Regions from separate parts of the Serratia sp. MMO-28 genome, predicted to be linked through region 1. Evidence: predicted binding sites of a transcription regulator. Region 1 holds the regulator's gene; each other region holds the start of a gene.
What was found. The regulator PurR, encoded in region 1, represses purine synthesis genes. The targets are predictions, from matches to a motif close to CANGCAAACGTTTGCNTG.
Positions count from the first base shown of each region.

Region 2: glyA (serine hydroxymethyltransferase) is a predicted target of PurR. The motif match lies at 2,424-2,441, and genes of this name have one in related genera.
Region 3: purE (5-(carboxyamino)imidazole ribonucleotide mutase) is a predicted target of PurR. The motif match lies at 3,397-3,414, and genes of this name have one in related genera.
Region 4: rbsD (D-ribose pyranase) is a predicted target of PurR. The motif match lies at 2,790-2,807, and genes of this name have one in related genera.

Region 1 is NZ_JBBCVB010000044.1:24,521-29,284, forward strand. Features, by position in the region: gene WG891_RS25060 (C40 family peptidase) at 263-1,069, shown strand; gene sodB (superoxide dismutase [Fe]) at 1,320-1,898, shown strand; gene cydH (cytochrome bd-I oxidase subunit CydH) at 1,963-2,052, opposite strand; gene purR (HTH-type transcriptional repressor PurR) at 2,395-3,420, shown strand; gene punR (DNA-binding transcriptional activator PunR) at 3,417-4,361, opposite strand; gene punC (purine nucleoside transporter PunC) at 4,476-4,764, shown strand, end outside.
Region 2 is NZ_JBBCVB010000027.1:65,938-70,701, forward strand. Features, by position in the region: gene WG891_RS21045 (3-phenylpropionate MFS transporter) at 1-906, opposite strand, end outside; gene glyA (serine hydroxymethyltransferase) at 1,067-2,320, opposite strand; gene hmpA (NO-inducible flavohemoprotein) at 2,626-3,816, shown strand; gene WG891_RS21060 (c-type cytochrome) at 3,857-4,764, opposite strand, start outside.
Region 3 is NZ_JBBCVB010000015.1:52,013-56,776, forward strand. Features, by position in the region: gene fucR (L-fucose operon activator) at 1-432, shown strand, start outside; gene cysS (cysteine--tRNA ligase) at 517-1,902, opposite strand; gene ppiB (peptidylprolyl isomerase B) at 2,137-2,631, shown strand; gene WG891_RS14605 (UDP-2,3-diacylglucosamine diphosphatase) at 2,641-3,363, shown strand; gene purE (5-(carboxyamino)imidazole ribonucleotide mutase) at 3,494-4,018, shown strand; gene purK (5-(carboxyamino)imidazole ribonucleotide synthase) at 4,015-4,764, shown strand, end outside.
Region 4 is NZ_JBBCVB010000025.1:4,063-8,826, forward strand. Features, by position in the region: gene rbsC (ribose ABC transporter permease) at 1-837, opposite strand, end outside; gene rbsA (ribose ABC transporter ATP-binding protein RbsA) at 844-2,349, opposite strand; gene rbsD (D-ribose pyranase) at 2,357-2,776, opposite strand; gene kup (low affinity potassium transporter Kup) at 2,944-4,764, opposite strand, start outside.

The DNA.
Region 1 (4,764 bases):
TACTCACAGAATAACATTTTTAATCCGACTATTTCACTATTATATTTTCGCCATTGACGGGTGATGAATAATAAATCACGCCCTGATTTCCGATGTTTTTTTATACATCAACTGTTTGATATTACATCAGAAAAAATGCCATTAACGTTTTCTCACAATATGGGTGACTATTTATGAGTTCTCCACTGTTTTATATGGCGAATTTGGGGAATACTGTAACCCATTAGATTTCTGTTTTGAGGCCAAGGTTGGTAACGTCGACATGCGTTTAATTATTACGCTTTTTGCGCTGTTGTTCTCACAGCTCTTCTTCAATCTGGCGCACGCTGCGCCAAAGGCACATATTTCCGCCGAGCAGCGTAAAGGCCACGTTAATGAAGCCCGGCCGGACGATCGCAAGAAAAAGAAAGCGGATAAAGCCAGCAAGAAAGCGAAAAACGTTGCCCCACAGAAAACAGCAAAAGTAAAAACGCAGGCCGATAAGAAAACCACTCAGGTCAAATCAAAGAGTAAATCTACCCACACGGCCAGCATCAAAGTGACCCCACCGAAAAAGGGTTATAAGAAAGGCTATGGCCGCCATCGCGAGCCGGAGATGGCCACCGCAAAGCTGGCGAAGCATGAAAAACCACTGAAACTCAGCCCTGCACACAAAAAACGCTATCAGCATGCCAAGCAGACCGCCATGGCCAAACTGATGAGCCAGATGGGCAAACCTTACCAATGGGGCGGTTCTTCGCCACATACCGGGTTTGACTGCAGCGGCCTGATTTATTACGCCTATAAAGACGTGGTGAAAATCAAAATGCCGCGTACCGCCAATGAAATGTATCACCTGCGTGATGCCGCGCCGATCAAAAAGAGCGAGTTGGAGACCGGCGATCTGGTGTTCTTCCGCATCAACAACCGCGGCACTGCCGATCACGTTGGCGTGTATCTCGGTAACGGCAAGTTTATCCAGTCCCCGCGCACCGGCGAAGAAATCCGCGTCAGCCAGTTGGATAACGACTACTGGCAAAACCACTACATTGGTGCTCGCCGGGTTGTGACACCAAAAACTATCCGTTGATTTATCCCACCCGAGCAACGTCAAGTTGTGGCTTGAAGGGTGACGAGGGCGGCTGAACCCTCAGCCAGCCGCCCTTTCCTGCCGATGCTTTAATCAATCAGCCGCTTAACATGCTTTAAACCTTTTTTTCACCCGGAAAGTTGCTAAGATTATTGTCCATAAAAAACACACAACCCTTCTGTTTTCCTCCGTCAGCCATCGGGTTGGAGGGTAGCGGAACAATAGTGCTGTATATAAAAAGGAGAAAGCAATGTCGTTTGAATTACCTGCATTACCGTATGAGAAGAACGCTCTCGAACCGCACATTTCTGCAGAAACCCTGGAATACCACTATGGCAAACACCATAACACCTACGTGGTTAACCTGAACAACCTGGTGAAAGGCAGCGAGTTCGAAGGCAAAACCCTGGAAGAGATCATCAAGACCTCTACCGGCGGTGTGTTCAACAACGCAGCGCAGGTGTGGAACCACACCTTCTATTGGCATTGCCTGTCACCACAGGGTGGCAATGAACCAACGGGTGCCGTTGCTGATGCGATCGCCAAATCCTTCGGTTCTTTTGCCGCGTTTAAAGAGCAATTCACCGATGCCGCCGTGAAAAACTTCGGCGCAGGTTGGACCTGGCTGGTGAAAAAAGCGGATGGAACGCTGGCGATCGTCAACACCTCAAATGCGGCTACCCCGCTGACCGGTGAAGACAAACCGCTGCTGACCGTTGACGTGTGGGAACATGCCTACTACATCGACTACCGCAATGCGCGTCCAAAATACCTGGAAAACTTCTGGGCATTGGTCAACTGGGCATTCGTGGCAAAGAATCTGGCGTAACGGCCGGGATGTGATGTGATAACAAGGCGCAGCATGCTGCGCCTTTATTATTTTTGCTATGAAGTTAGTTCAATGCTGCGATAAAACCAAAAACAATAATCATTGCCAATGCACAAACGGTGGTGATCAACGACATCTTCAAATCGGTATCCATAACGACTCCCTATCAGATTGGCTGTGCTAAGCATAAAATCCACACGATTAATGCGTCAAATCATTTTCACACAGTTCGTGACTAAAATCTTGTTATCATTTCCCAAGTTATAATGCTGAATAGATCTTCCACTTTGCGCCAATATGGGACAAAATCCGCAGTTCACAACTGCGTACCGGCAAAATGCCCCTCCTGTTCAAACGGCTTACGATCTCAGCCCTAAAAACTCAGCTTCCGCTTCCCTGGAGAGGTTATATCCAGTGAGACGATAGGTATACGCAGGCAAACGATTAACATCATACTTACATGCTGTAACATGTGGGTTCAGGAGTCATTCTTTACATGGCAACGATTAAAGATGTCGCCAAGCGCGCTGGCGTTTCCACCACCACCGTTTCGCACGTCATCAATAAAACGCGTTTCGTCGCCGAAGAAACCAAAGAAGCCGTGAGGGCGGCGATCAAGGAACTGCACTATTCACCCAGTGCCGTTGCGCGCAGCCTTAAGGTTAATCACACCAAGTCGATCGGTTTGCTTGCCACCTCAAGCGAAGCCCCCTATTTTGCTGAGGTGATCGAGGCGGTGGAAAACAGTTGCTATAGCAAAGGCTATACCCTGATCCTCTGTAACTCGCACAATAACCTCGATAAACAGCGCGCTTATCTGGCGATGCTGGCGCAAAAACGCGTCGATGGCTTGCTGATCATGTGCTCCGAATACCCGGACCAGTTACTGGGCATGTTGGAGGATTATCGCCATATCCCGATGGTGGTGATGGACTGGGGCGCCGCACGCGGGGATTTCACCGACACCATTATTGATAACGCCTTTGAAGGCGGCTATCTGGCTGGCCGCTATCTGCTGGAACGCGGCCACCGCGATATCGGTGCGATTCCAGGCCAATTGTCGCGCAACACCGGCGGCGGCCGCCATCAGGGCTTCCTCAAAGCCCTGAAGGAAGCCAATGTAGACGTGCGTGAAGAGTGGATCGTCCAAGGGGATTTTGAGCCCGATTCAGGCTATAAGGCCATGCACCAGATCCTGTCACAAAAGCACCGACCTACGGCGGTATTCTGCGGCGGCGATATTATGGCGATGGGCGCTATCTGTGCCGCCGACGAGCTGGGGCTGCGCGTCCCGCAGGATATTTCGGTGATCGGTTATGACAACGTGCGTAATGCGCGCTATTTCACCCCGGCCCTGACCACCATCCATCAGCCGAAAGAGCACCTGGGGGAGATGGCTTTCACCATGTTGCTGGATCGCATTATCAGCAAGCGTGAAGAATCCCAGGTGATTGAAGTGCATCCCAAACTGATCGAGCGCCGCTCCGTGGCCGACGGCCCGTTCATCGACTACCGCCGTTAAGCGCCTGTGCCGGGCACCTCGACGCTGCCCGGCACTTCTTCGCTCAGCCACTCCTGGTTGAGCGTTTCACTGTCCCCGAGATACTCCAGCAGCCAGGCCATCGCCGGTGACTGCGCATTCTGCTGCCAGGTCAGGCAACAGGCGCTGGCGGGGAACGGTTCATACAGTTGCAAGGCTACCAGTTCGCCGCTTTGCACTAACGGCAGCACGCGATGCGCGGGCACCATGCCAACACACAGCCCACTGCGTAAGCAGTCGACAGCAGAAACCCAATCGGGCACGGTCAGCCGCCGCTGATTATCCAAAGACCAGGTCACGCGTTTCGGTAAGTTGCGCGAAGTATCCTCAAGCAACAAAGAGGGATAGGGCCGCAATTGCTCGTTACGCAGCAGGCCGGTCAGGGAGGCCAAGGGATGTGTGGCACTCACCACGCACAGCCAGTTCATAAAACCCATGTCGCGAAAGGCAAATCCCCCGCCCACCGGCACGGCACGCGTGGCACCGATCGCCATCTCAGCTCGGCCATCCACCAGCGCATCCCACACGCCGTTAAACACTTCCGGCTGCACCATCAGTTCCACATCGGGAAAGTGACGATAAAAATCCAGCACCAGTTGGCGGCTGCGCTGCGGCTTGACAATAATATCCACCGCGATTCTTAACTGCCCGCGCCAGCCATTGGCTACCTGCTGGCATTGACGGCGAGTATCAAGCATTTTTTTGATAACAGTGCGCGCCTCTTTGACAAACAGCACACCGGCAGGCGTCAGTTCCACATCACGGTGGCGGCGTTCAAACAGCGATACGGCCAACCATTGTTCCAGTTGCCGTACGGTGTAACTCACGGCTGACGGCACACGATGCAGTTCCTGTGCCGCCGCGCTGAAACTGCCGGTGCGCGCTACCGCGTCAACCACATCGAGAGAATATTCAGACCACATCTTCTTTTGCCTTCAATTTTTTTAACAGCACCTAGCAAATATTACCGTTTCACAAGCAGAGATCCAGCCGGATACACTTGCCGCCGCTAAAAAACCTGCAATAAGAAAATGTTAATGAGAAATACCATGCAAAATTTTGGATTTATGTTTTATCTCGCGGGCCTGAGTATGCTGGGCTATCTGGCAACCGATATGTATCTGCCCGCTTTCAGCGCCATGCAACAGGATTTGCAAATCTCTGCCGGAGCCATCAGCGCCAGCCTGAGTATCTTTCTGGCGGGTTTCGCCTTTGCTCAACTGGTGTGGGGACCACTCTCTGACCATCTGGGCCGCAAACCGGTTCTGCTGCTTGGCCTGGGGCTGTTTGCGCTCGGCTGCCTGGGGATGTTGTGGGTGCAAAATG
Region 2 (4,764 bases), on a different contig from region 1:
GCAGTGCAGCACCTGCATCAGCAACAAGCCACCGAGTTCAGTGGTAGAAGCCATCAGGCCCCAGCGCAGCAGGCCACACAGCGCCGAAAGCAGCAGCAGGTTACGCGCATTCCAGCGGCGAAACAGGAAATTGCTGCTGGCAAAGATAATCACTTCGGCCACCACGCCCAGCGACCACAGGTAGCCAATGGTCGCCGCAGAGTACCCCGCCTCTTGCCAATAGATAGAAGCAAAGCTGTAGTAAGCAGCATGAGCCCCTTGCAGCAGAGTGACGCACAGCAGAAAGCGCCATACCGGCCCTTCAGTGAGCAGTTCACGCCAGGAACGAGCCGCGTCACTCTGCACTCGAGCTTCCCCCCGCGGCATCACACTGGGCCTCAGCAACATCCCCAGCAGCATCGCCAACAGGCTGAACAGCAAACTGTACAAAATCGCGTTATGGCCCCAGACGGAAACCAGCTTGCCGGTCAACGCCGAACCGATCACAAAGGCCAGCGATCCCCATAGCCGCACTCGGCCATAATCCAGCGTGATCTGCCGCTGCCAGGTGGCGGCCAACGCATCGGTCAAGGGGACCAGCGGGGAGAAAAACAGGTTGAAACCGGCAATCACCAACATCAGCCAGGCCCAGCCGTTACCAAAGCAGAAGCCAATGGCGCATGCCAACGTCAACAAGGCTAAAAGACGCAATGCGGTGACTAAATGGGAAGGATCCTTGACGCGCGGCGCAATCAGCAGGCTACCCAGGAAACGCGCCACCAGCCCGGCCCCCAGCAAGATGCCGATAGTTTCCGGCGGGATACCTTCGCCGTTTAGCCAAACACTCCAGAACGGAAGAAAAATGCCATAAGCAAAAAAGTAGGTGAAATAGCTGAGAGCGAGCCAACGCGTTGATTGCAGAACCATGTTCCCTCCGGGATGAGGGCAATACTTTGACAGAGCTCACACACTGTAGCAATCCTCATTCACACTCAAAGGGTTAGAGTGCAAAGGAGTTCACAGTTTGCCTGTAATAAGCGTAAAAAAACCCGCCGCAGCGGGTTTCTCGGTATGCCACTCAGCGTAATTACGCGTAAACCGGCAGACGCGCACAGATATCGAGCACTTTCTTCTTGGTGCGTTCGATAGTGGCTTCGTCGTTGATGTTATCCAGCACGTCACAGATCCAGCCAGCCAGCTCACGCACATCGGCTTCCTGGAAGCCGCGACGGGTTACTGCAGGAGTACCGATACGAATACCGGAAGTCACAAACGGGCTCTTCGGATCGTTTGGCACGCTGTTTTTGTTAACGGTGATATTGGCACGGCCCAGAGCGGCATCGGCTTCTTTACCGGTCAGGTTTTTGTCCACCAGATCCAGCAGGAACAGGTGGTTATGCGTACCGCCGGAAACCACTTTGTAGCCACGCGCCAGGAATACTTCTACCATCGCTTTAGCGTTACTCGCCACTTTCTGCTGGTACACCTTGAATTCAGGCTCCATCGCTTCTTTCAGCGCTACCGCTTTACCGGCGATCACATGCATCAGCGGGCCGCCCTGGCCACCCGGGAATACGGCAGAGTTCAGCTTCTTGTAAAACTCCTCATCACCGCCCTTCGCCAGGATCAGGCCGCCACGTGGGCCCGCCAGGGTTTTATGGGTCGTGGTGGTCACAACATGCGCGTAAGGAACCGGGTTAGGATAGACATCGGCCGCGATCAGGCCAGCCACGTGCGCCATATCGACGAACAGGTAAGCACCGATGCTGTCGGCGATTTCACGCATTTTTGCCCAATCAACAACGCCGGAGAACGCCGAGAAGCCGCCGATGATCATTTTTGGTTTGTGCTTCTGCGCCTGTTTTGCCAGATCGTCATAGTCGATCTGACCGCTTTCGTCGATGCCGTAAGGCACCACGTTATACAGTTTGCCGGACAGGTTGACCGGTGAGCCGTGGGTCAGGTGGCCACCATGTGCCAGGTTCATCCCCAGAATGGTGTCGCCCGGCTGCAGCAGTGCGGTATAAACCGCAAAGTTGGCCTGAGAGCCGGAGTGCGGCTGAACGTTGGCGTAATCTGCACCGAACAGCGCTTTGGCACGATCGATCGCCAGTTGTTCAACGATATCCACGTATTCGCAACCGCCGTAATAACGCTTGCCCGGATAGCCTTCTGCGTATTTGTTGGTCAGTTGAGACCCCTGAGCCTGCATCACGCGCGGGCTGGTGTAGTTCTCAGACGCAATCAGTTCAATATGCTCTTCCTGACGCACCACTTCCTGCTCCATGGCTGCCCACAGTTCGGCATCATAATCAGCAATGTTCATTTCACGCTTTAACATCCGGCATCTCCTGACTTAAATCACCAAATAACTACCCGTTTGGGTTCTGGGCAACAGTGTAAACTGTTTCCCCCTGCCGAGGATAGGTCTTGACAGAGGTTTTTACGCAAACGATTGGCTTTAGGCAGCGCAAGGCTTTGAGCTACTCAATGCCCCTTTATTGGCAACGGACTTTTACTCATGGTAATTGTGCGGTTTGTTCATGTTCGATAAAACGCCAATCAACGCGGGTATTTACAAACCCGGTTGAAATCAATAACATTCATTTTAAATGCAACATTAAAATCACCCTAAGGAGCGCTTCCATGCTGGATAGCCAAACCATCGCCACCGTAAAATCCACTATTCCTTTGCTCGTCGCCACCGGCCCGAAACTCACCGCCCACTTCTACGATCGCATGTTTGCCCATCACCCCGAATTGAAAGATATTTTCAATATGAGCAATCAGCGCAACGGCGATCAGCGTCAGGCGTTGTTTGATGCCATCTGCGCCTACGCCAGCAACCTGGAAAATCTGGCGGCACTGCTGCCAGCGGTGGAGCGCATCGCGCAGAAACATGCCAGCTTCAACATCCAACCGGATCAGTATCAGATTGTCGGCAGCCATCTGTTGGCCACGTTGGACGAAATGCTCAGCCCAGGCCAGGAAGTGCTGGACGCCTGGGGCAAAGCCTATGGTGTGTTAGCGAACGTTTTTATCCAGCGTGAAGACCAGATCTACCAAGAAAGTGAAAAGAACCACGGCGGCTGGCGCGATCTGCGTGCGTTCCGCATCGTTAAAAAACAGCCAGAAAGCGAGGTCATTTGCAGCTTCACGTTGGCACCGGTAGACGGTGGCAAAGTGGCTGATTTCAAACCGGGCCAGTATCTGGCGGTGTATATCAACGATGCCAGCCTGGAGCATCAGGAAATACGCCAATATTCGCTGACTGCTGCGCCGAACGGTGAATATTACCGTATCGCGGTAAAACGTGAGGATCAGGGCGCGGTTTCCAACTTCCTGCATCAGCAGGCCAAAGAAGGTGACGTGATCCATGTCGCGCCGCCACACGGTGATTTCTTCCTGGAGGTTGAGCCCACCACACCGGTGACGCTGATTTCTGCTGGCGTTGGCCAAACACCGATGTTGGGTATGCTCAATAGCCTGTACGCTAAGCAGCATCAGGGCGAGATTCATTGGCTGCATGCTGCAGAGAACGGCGCGGTTCACGCCTTTGCCAGCGAAGTGGCAGCGATCGCCGAGCGCATGCCAAACCTGAGCCGTCATGTCTGGTATCGCGAACCTGGCGCTGACGATGTGGCTGGCCGTGACTACCACAGCCGCGGCTTGATGGATCTCAGCCCGTTGCATAGCACACTGAATCACCCGCAGATGCATTACTACTTCTGTGGCCCGGTGTCGTTTATGCAGTTTGTTGCCCAGCAGTTGCTGGCAATGGGCGTCGCAGCCGAGCACATCCACTACGAATGCTTTGGCCCACATAAAGTGCTGTAAGCAGGGTGTCAGGGTGCGGCATCAACCGCACCCTGTGGCTTTACTGTGCTTTCAACGCACGAGCCGCCTTCACCTGATCGGCCGTGACTGGCGCAGCCTGATTGCCCCAACTGCCGCGCAAGTAACTCATCAACTCCGCAGCATCCGCATCGGTCAACGTCCAGCCATAGCCTGGCATAATCACGGTAGTGGCCTGTTGAGTAATTGGGGTATGCGCACCTTCCAGTACCACGCGCAGCGCAGTCAACGGATTCTCTGCCGTCACCGTCAAGTTGCCAGCCAAAGCAGGAATCACGCGATCGCTGCCCTGCCCTGAGTCGCCGTGGCAGGTAACGCAATAGGTGGCATAGGTCTGCCTGCCCGCTTCCAGCACGCTGGTAGCGGCAGACGGCACATTGGCTGTTTTCGGCGTTGTCACCGCCAAACTATGCAGGTAAAGCGCAATACTGCTCAGATCGGCATCGCTGAGATACTGGGTACTGTGCGTCACCACGTCGCTCATCGGCCCAGCCACCGCCGCATGCTGGCTGCGCCCGGTTTTCAGCAGGGAGACCACCTCATCCTGCTTCATTCCACGTAGGCTCGGTGCATACCAACCGTCCAGCTCCGCCCCGCTCAAAAACTCTGGCGTTTTGCTGTCCAGCCCTTTTTCCTGCATGGCCCAGCCGCGCGGCGTATGACAGCTGCCGCAGTGGCCTAGCCCCTGCACCAGATAGGCTCCACGATTCCACTCGGCGCTTTGCTTGCTATCTGCCTGATAGGGTTGATCCTCATGGAACAGGCTGTTCCATACCGCCAATGGCCAGCGCATAGAGAGCGGCCAACTGATATCGCTTTCTCGGTTGGCTACGGGCTGCGCCGTAACCTCATGCATCAGGTAGTCATACAGTGCACGCATATCCTCTGCGCTCATTTTGGCATAAGAGGTGTAGGGCATTGCCGGATACA
Region 3 (4,764 bases), on a different contig from region 1:
CCCGGAATGCTGATTGCGCTTGATGCGAGCTCAACCTGTTGGTATTTGGCCAAGCAACTGCCCGACATCGATATCACCGTATTCTCCAACAGCGTGCGCATCTGCCAGGAGCTTGCCAAACGCGAACATATTCAGCTCATCAGTTCAGGGGGGTTGCTGCTGCGCAAATATGCCTGCTACGTTAACCCTGCAATTCTGTCTCAGCTCAAAGAGCTGGAGATCGACCTGTTTATCTTCTCGTGTGAAGGCATTGATAAACAGGGGGTTCTATGGGATTCCAATAGCTATAACGCCGAATTCAAATCCCTGCTGCTCAAGCGTGCTTTGCAATCCCTGTTGCTGATAGACAAAAGTAAAATGAATCGCACCAGCGAGGTGAAGATCGGCAGCGTGGAAGACGTGGTGCAGGTTATTTCCAATCAGAACGCGTAACGCGATCAGCCAGCCCCTAAATAATTCGAGCGATCAAAAAAAACGGGCTGCTAACGCAACCCGGTTTTTAACAGGCTTTATGGCTTACTTACGGCGCCAGGTCGTCCCCTGCGGGCCATCTTCCAGCACGATATTCATCTCATTCAAACGGTCGCGCGCCGCATCGGCCATGGCCCAATCTTTAGCTTTACGCGCATCGTTACGCTGCTTGATGAGTGCTTCAATTTCGGCTACTTCGCCATCGTCGGTTTGCGCACCGCTTTGCAGAAACTGCTCGGGATCCTGCTGCAGCAGGCCCAACACCTTCGCCAGCTTGCGCAACTCAGCCGCCAGCCCGTTAGCCGCCGCCAGATCTTCGCTCTTCAGGCGGTTTACTTCACGCGCCAGATCAAACAGCGCGGAGTAAGCTTCCGGCGTATTGAAGTCGTCGTCCATCGCTTCGCGGAAGCGGGCTTCAAAGGCTTCGCCACCCGCAGGCTGCGCGTTAACATCGGTGCCGCGCAGCGCGGTGTACAAGCGCTCCAGCGAGGCACGCGCCTGCTTCAGGTTCTCTTCGCTGTAGTTCAGTTGGCTGCGATAGTGGCCAGACATCAGGAAATAACGCACGGTTTCTGCATCGTAATACGCCAGCACGTCGCGGATGGTGAAGAAGTTGTTCAATGACTTGGACATCTTCTCTTTATCGATCATCACCATACCGGAGTGCATCCAGTAGTTGACGTACGGGCCGTCATGCGCACAGCTGGACTGGGCGATTTCGTTCTCATGGTGCGGGAACATCAGATCGGAACCGCCGCCATGGATGTCGAAATGGGTGCCGAGCTGTTTGCTGTTCATCGCCGAACACTCAATGTGCCAGCCTGGGCGGCCTGGGCCCCACGGGGATTCCCAGCTCGGTTCGCCGGGCTTGGACATCTTCCACAGCACAAAGTCCATCGGGTTACGTTTCACGTCGTCTACTTCAACGCGCGCCCCGGCCTGCAACTGCTCCAGATCCTGGCGTGACAGCAGGCCATAGTCCGGATCGCTGTCGATAGAGAACATCACATCGCCGTTGCTGGCGACATAGGCATGCCCACGTGCGATCAAACGCTCGGTGATGTCGATAATTTCATTGATATGGTGCGTAGCGCGCGGTTCCAGATCCGGGCGCTCGATCAGCAACGCGTCAAAATCCGCATGCATCTCTGCCAGCATCCGCGTGGTCAGTTGATCGCAGGTTTCGCCGTTCTCTGCCGCGCGGCGGATAATTTTGTCGTCTACATCGGTGACGTTGCGCACGTAGTTGAGCGAATAGCCGAGATAACGCAGATAACGCGCCACCACGTCAAACGCCACAAAAGTACGCCCATGGCCGATATGACACAGGTCATAAATGGTTACCCCGCACACGTACATGCCCACTTTACCGGCATGAATAGGTTTGAATTCCTCTTTTTGACGACTCAGGGTATTGAAGATCTTTAGCATCAGGGCATTCCGTGGTGTGCAATGTTGATCGGGTTAACCTACGTATTGAAACCCGAAGGCGGCGGCAATGCAAGGTTATGGCCAAGGATTGCTGATTTCAGCGGCAGAAAGCGGCATAAAATCAGAGTTCAGCCCAAGGGTTCGCTTACTGACTCACTCATTGAGATATGTTATAAAGCCGGTCTGATCGCTCACGTCATATGGCATATCACTTCATTGTTAGGACTAAAAACTATGGTTACTTTCCACACCAATCACGGCGACATCGTTATCAAAACCTTCGCAGACCAAGCGCCGGTTACCGTTGAAAACTTCCTGAGCTACTGCCGTGAAGGTTTTTACGACAACACCATCTTCCACCGTGTGATTAACGGTTTTATGGTGCAGGGCGGTGGTTTTGAACCCGGTATGCGTCAGAAAGACACCAAAGCCACCATCAAAAACGAAGCCAACAACGGCCTGAAAAACACCCGTGGCACCCTGGCGATGGCGCGTACCAACGATCCGCACTCTGCGACCGCACAGTTCTTCATCAACGTGGTGGATAACGACTTCCTGAACTTCCGTGGCGAAAACGCGCAGGGCTGGGGTTACTGCGTATTCGCCGAAGTGGCCGAAGGGATGGACGTCGTTGACAAAATCAAAGGCGTGAAAACCGGCCGCAGCGGCATGCACCAGGACGTGCCGGTGGAAGATGTAGTGATCACCAGCGTCACCTTCAGCGAGTAATCGCACCGCATGAGCACGCTGTTTATCGCAGACTTGCATTTATGCGCACAGGAACCGGCAATCACTGCCGGTTTTCTGCGTTTTTTGCAGCGTGAAGCCGTTCACGCCGACGCGTTATACATTCTGGGCGATCTGTTCGAAGCCTGGATTGGTGACGACGATCCTGAGCCGTTGCACGCAGAGATCGCCGCCGCGTTAAACGCGCTGCAATCGGCGGGCACTCCCTGCTACTTTATCCACGGCAACCGCGATTTCCTGCTCGGCGATCGTTTCGCCCAGGCCAGCGGTATGATCCTGCTGCCGGAACAACAGGTGGTTGAGCTGTATGGCCGCAGAGTCCTGATCATGCACGGCGATACCCTGTGTACCGACGATCACGCCTATCAGGAATTCCGCCGTAAGGTGCATAACACCTGGATCCAGAAACTGTTCCTGGCGTTGCCACTGCGCTGGCGTTTGAAGATCGCCGCCCAAATGCGCGCGCGCAGCCAGCAGAGCAATCAGCACAAGTCTGCCGCGATCATGGACGTCAACCCGCAGGCCGTTGAGCAAGCGCTGCTGCGCAATAATGTGCACTGGCTGATCCACGGGCACACCCATCGCCCGGCAATCCACTCGCTGGCGCTAAGCACCGGCAACGCCCAACGTGCGGTGCTAGGGGCCTGGCACGAGGAGGGCTCAATGATCAAAGTCACGCCCGATGCCGTTGAACTGATTCAATTCCCTTTCTGACATCTTGCCGGTGCGTTGGCAGCAAAAACCCGCGACGCAACCGTTTTCCTCGCTGTGCCCCCATGATATGCTCTACGCCCTCATCCGGCCTGCCGGGCCGACCTCTGTACAACGACAGGAGCCATACCCCATGGGAGCCAACGCTGCTTCAGCCAGTAACGCTGAGGTTAAAATCGCAATTGTAATGGGATCAAAAAGTGACTGGGCCACCATGCAGTTCGCGGCCGAAGTCCTGACCATGCTTGATGTCCCGTACCATGTCGAAGTCGTCTCCGCCCATCGCACGCCAGACAAACTGTTCAGCTTTGCCGAGCACGCCAGCGCTATCGGTTTTGACGTGATCATCGCCGGTGCCGGAGGGGCTGCGCACCTGCCGGGCATGTTGGCAGCAAAAACGCTGGTGCCGGTGCTGGGTGTTCCGGTACAAAGCGCCGCCTTGAGCGGTGTCGATAGCCTGTATTCGATCGTACAGATGCCACGCGGGATCCCTGTCGGCACGCTGGCGATTGGCAAAGCCGGTGCGGCCAATGCCGCGCTGCTGGCGGCACAGATCCTGGCGCTGCACGATGCCGCGCTGGCCCAGCGTCTGGCCGCCTGGCGCCAGGCGCAGACCAATGAGGTGTTGAACCACCCAGACCCGCGGGAGGAAGCATGAAGCCGGTTTGCGTACTGGGTAACGGCCAACTGGGGCGCATGCTGCGCCAGGCTGGCGAACCTCTGGGCATAGCGGTGTATCCGGTGGGCCTTGATGCCGAGCCGGAAGCGGTGCCCTATCAGAACAGCGTGATCACCGCAGAGATCGAACGTTGGCCGGAAACCGCGCTGACGCGCGAACTCGCCACCCACAGCAGCTTCGTCAACCGCGATATCTTCCCGCGCTTGGCCGATCGCCTGACGCAAAAACAGCTGCTCGATCAACTTAATCTGGCTACCGCCCCGTGGCAACTGCTGGCAAGCCAGGATCAATGGCCACAGGCGTTTGCGAATTTAGGGGAATTGGCGATCGTCAAACGCCGCGTCGGTGGCTACGACGGCCGTGGGCAGTGGCGTTTGCGCCCGGGCCAGGAAAGCCAATTACCGGCCGATGCCTACGGCGAATGTATTGTTGAGCAAGGGATCAATTTCTCTGGCGAAGTGTCTCTGGTAGGCGCGCGCGGCCATGATGGCCGCTCAGTCTTCTATCCATTGACCCACAATCTGCATGAAGACGGCATCCTGCGCACCAGCGTGGTTCTGCCACAGCCCAACCCGGCGCTGCAGCAGCAGGCCGAGCAGATGCTGTCGGCAATTCTCAATGAGCTGAACTACGTTGGCGTGATGGCGATGGAGTGTTTTATCGTCGGCGATCGCCTGTTGATTAACGAACTGGCACCGCGGGTGCACAACAGCGGGCACTGGACG
Region 4 (4,764 bases), on a different contig from region 1:
CAGTGTGCCAACAATACGCCCTTTGCCCCCTGCCAAACTGGTGCCCCCCAACACTACCGCCGCAATGGCATCCAGCTCATAGCCAGTACCGGCGGTTGGCTGTGCGGATGACAGACGGGCCACTTCGATAACGCCGGCCAGAGCTGCCAGCAACCCACACAGCGAATAAACGATAATCTTCACTTTATCGACGCTGATGCCGGACAAGCGGGTAGCAGCTTCGTTTCCACCCAGTGCATAAATGTAGCGCCCCAGGCGGGTGTGATGCAGCATGTACCATGCGGCGATAAACACGATCGCCATAATCCAGATCGGGGTTGGCACCCCCAATGGGCGGCCGATACCGAACCAGCCGAACGCATCAGCCACATCGGTAAACCCGGTGTTGATCGGGCTGCCGTTGGTATACACCATGGTCACACCGCGCAGCAACAGCATCATTACCAGCGTGGCGATAAACGCCTGCACCTTGCCTTTGGCAACGATCACTCCGGTACAGGCCCCCACAGCGGCCCCCAGCGCCAAGGCGGCCGCCACGGCGACCACCGCATTGATTTCAAAGCCGACGATCGACGCCGCTACCGCACCGGTCAACGCCAGCAATGAACCTACCGACAAATCGATACCGGAAGTCAGTATCACCAGCGTCATGCCCACCGCCATAATGGCGTTCACCGACGTTTGCTGCAGAATATTAAACAGATTATTGACGGTGAAGAAATTCGGGCTCATTGAAGACACCACAGCGATCAGCACCAACAGCGCGATCAGTGATTTCTGCTCTAGCAGCCACTCTTTACTGAACCAGCGCTTAGCTGTGATAGTCTGGGAACTCATATCTGATTACTCCTGCTTTACGCCGTATTGCTTGCCGACGGCCGCTGCCATCAACACTTCCTGAGTGGCCTGTTCAATCGGGAATTCACCGCTGAGGTGGCCTTCGTGCATCACCAGAATGCGATCGCTCATACCAAGCACCTCCGGCATTTCCGAAGACACCAGAATGATACTCAGCCCTTCCTGTTTGAACTGGTTGATTAACTGATAGATCTCTTTCTTGGCACCGACATCGACGCCACGTGTGGGTTCATCAAGGATCAGCACCTTTGGCCGGGTCATTAACCCGCGGGCGATCGCCACTTTCTGCTGGTTACCACCAGAAAGCAGGCCAATCGGCTGTTCCATTGACGGCGTTTTAACATTGAACAGACGGATAAAATCGCCCACCGCCTGCTGTTCGTCAGCGTGTTTCAGGCTGCCACCGCGGCGGCTGAAATAGCGCAGGGCGGTCAGCGACATGTTTTCCTTCACCGACATCCCCAGCACCAAGCCATCGCGCTTGCGATCTTCAGAAATATAGACGATGCCGTTTGCCAACCCGTCCTGCGGCGAATGGGTGACGACTTCATGGCCATCAAGATTCACGATGCCGCTGTTACGCGGTGCCGCACCGTACAGAATCTTCATCAACTCTGTGCGCCCGGCCCCCATCAGGCCAGCGACGCCCAAAATTTCGCCACGATACAGGGTAAAACTGACGTCGTGAACGCCCGGGCCAGAGACATGGCTGACCTGCAGACGTTTTTCACCGCGCGGCAGATTCAGGCGCGGATACTGCTCTTCCAGCTTACGGCCCACCATCATCTCAATCAGCGAATCTTCTTGCAGCTCGGCGACCGGGCGTTCAGCAATAAACTGGCCGTCACGGAACACGGTGACATCGTCGCAGATTTCAAAGATCTCTTTCAGACGGTGGGAAATATAAACAATGCCGCGCCCTTCGGCTTTCAGCTCATTGATGACGTTGAATAAAGAAGCGGTTTCAGTATCGGTCAGCGCGTCGGTGGGTTCATCCATGATGATGACCTTCGATTCGAAGCTCAGCACCTTGGCAATTTCGACCATCTGCTGATCGCCAATCGACAATTCCCCCACCAACCGATGGCTGCTGTAGCGCAGATTCAGGCGTGCCAGCAGTTTGTCTGCCTCGGCATACATGCGTTTCCAGTCAATGCGGCCAAAACGGTTAACGAACTCACGGCCAAGAAAAATATTCTCGGCAATGGTCAGTTGTGGGATCAGGTTCAGTTCCTGATGAATGATGCCGATACCCGCTTCCTGAGAATCTTTCGGGCCGTTAAACACCACCTCTTTACCCAGAAAATGCTGGCTGCCCGCATCTTTGCTATAGATGCCGGTCAGCACTTTCATCATGGTGGATTTCCCGGCGCCGTTTTCCCCCACCAGCGCCATCACCCTACCGGGATAGACGCTGAGAGCGGCACCCGAAAGCGCTTTGACGCCGGGAAAGGCTTTATCGATCCCTTGCAGTTGCAGTAACGGTTGCATAGATGCCTCAGAAAGTGACGCCGGAGCAGAGAATGACGTTGGCATATGGCGAACATTCTCCACTGCGGATCACCGCTCGGCTGTGCTCGGTTTGTGTTTTAAACTCGCTGTGGCTGATATAGCTCACGCTTATGGTGTTTCCCTGGTGTTGGCTAAGTTGTTGCAATTGAGCTAATAACGCTTCATGGAGCGACGGATTTTGTTTAACTATCTCTTCCGCCAGGATAGCGTTTTCTACCTGCATTTCCTGTGTGACCACCCCGACCACCTGTAAAAACGTCGGTACTCCTTGGGTCAGCGCCAGATCGATACGCTGCGTTCCTGCCGGGATCGGCAACCCCGCATCGCAAATGGTGATCTGATCGGTATGACCGAGGCGGGACACCACGGCAGAAACATCAGAATTCAGTAGTACGCCTTTTTTCATGTTCTCACTCCAACAGCGAAACGTTTCGCTCGTTGAAGAGTTTAAAAAAACAACAGGGGAAGGCAATGGTGAAGTTGCAAAAATGTGATCGCAATCGAAACGTTTCGCTCGCAGTCGACAAAGATACAAAGAAAAAGGCTCAGTTGATGAGCTGAGCCTTTAAAACGTTATATCTCGACCTGGGTTCCCAGTTCGATAACGCGGTTTGGCGGGATCTCAAATTGATCGGGCGCGCGCAGTGCGTTGCGGCTCAGGGCAATAAACAGTTTACCACGCAGGAACAGATACCATGGCCGCTTGGTCAGGATCAGCGACTCATGTGACATAAAGAACGAGGTTTCCATCATTCGGCACGGCAACCCTTCCAAACCGCAGCGGTGGAATACCTCTTCCACATTCGGGGTTTCACGCCAGCCATAGCTGGCAACCACCCGCCAGAAAGTCGGCGACAGTTGTTCAATGGTTACCCGGCGTATGTTGTGCACATAAGGCGCGTCTTCGGTACGCAACGTCAATATCACCACGCGCTCATGCAGCACTTTGTTGTGCTTTAGGTTATGCAACAGCGCAAAGGGGATCACGTTGATCGCACGGGACATAAACACGGCGGTGCCAGGCACGCGCACCGGCGGGGATTTTTCCAGCGAGGCAATCATCGCCTCAAGGGAATTGCCATGCTCATGGATACGCCGCAGCAGGCTGAAGCGCTCGCTTTTCCAGGTAGTCATGATAATGAACATCACCAGCGCCAACGTCAGCGGTAGCCAACCACCAGAGAACAGTTTCAGCGCATTGGCAGAGAACATCGGCACATCAATAATCAGCAGGATAGTCAGGGTGCCTAACACCAGGAAGCGGTTCCAGTGCCAGTTTTTAAGCGCTACCGATGTGATAAGAATACTGGTTAATACCATGGTGCCGGTAACGGCAATACCGTAGGCGGCGGCCAGATTACCTGAATGCTCAAAGCCCACGATCACTAGCACGACGGAGATGTACAGTATCCAGTTGACGACCGGAATATAGATTTGGCCCGACTCCATCTCAGAGGTGTGGATAATACGCATCGGCGACAGATACCCCAAACGCACCGCCTGCCGTGTCAGAGAGAATACGCCAGAAATCACCGCCTGCGAGGCGATCACCGTGGCCAAGGTCGCCAGGATCAGTAACGGAATCAGCGCCCAGTCAGGTGCCAGCAGGAAGAAAGGGTTCTTGATCGCCTCAGGGTTTTTCAACAGCAGCGCCCCCTGACCAAAATAGTTAAGCACCAGGGAAGGTAGTACTACCGTAAACCAGGCCAGGCGGATCGGGAATTTACCAAAATGCCCCATATCAGCATACAGAGCCTCTACGCCGGTAATCGACAGCACCACCGCACCAAGCGCAAAGAACGAGACTTTCTTATATTCAATAAAGAAGTTCAGCGCCCACTTCGGATTCAACGCCTGTAGCACTTCGGGATTATCAATAATGCTGCGTAAACCCAGCAAAGCCAAGGCAATGAACCACAGCAACATCACCGGAGCAAACAGCTTACCGACGCTGCTGGTGCCATGCTTTTGAATAACGAACAATAAGGTCAGCACCAGAATCGACAGCGGTACAATGTAAGGATCAAGCGACGGCGCGGCGATTTCCAGCCCCTCGATGGCCGACATCACCGAGATTGCCGGGGTGATCACCACCTCACCGTAGAAGAAACTGCCGCCAATCAGGCCAAGGATCACCAACCATGAGGTTGTGCGCGGCGAGGTATTGCGCCCGGCCAACGACATCAACGTCAGAATACCGCCTTCACCGGCGTTATCTGCGCGCATCACATAGGTGAGATACTTCAGGGAAACGATAACAACCAGCATCCAGAAGATCAGGGAAAGAAAACCAAAAACCACATCTGGACGGACATCAAAACCATAATGGCCGGAGAAACACTCTCTCAAGGTATAGAGAGGGCTGGTGCCGATATCGCCGTAAACCACCCCGAT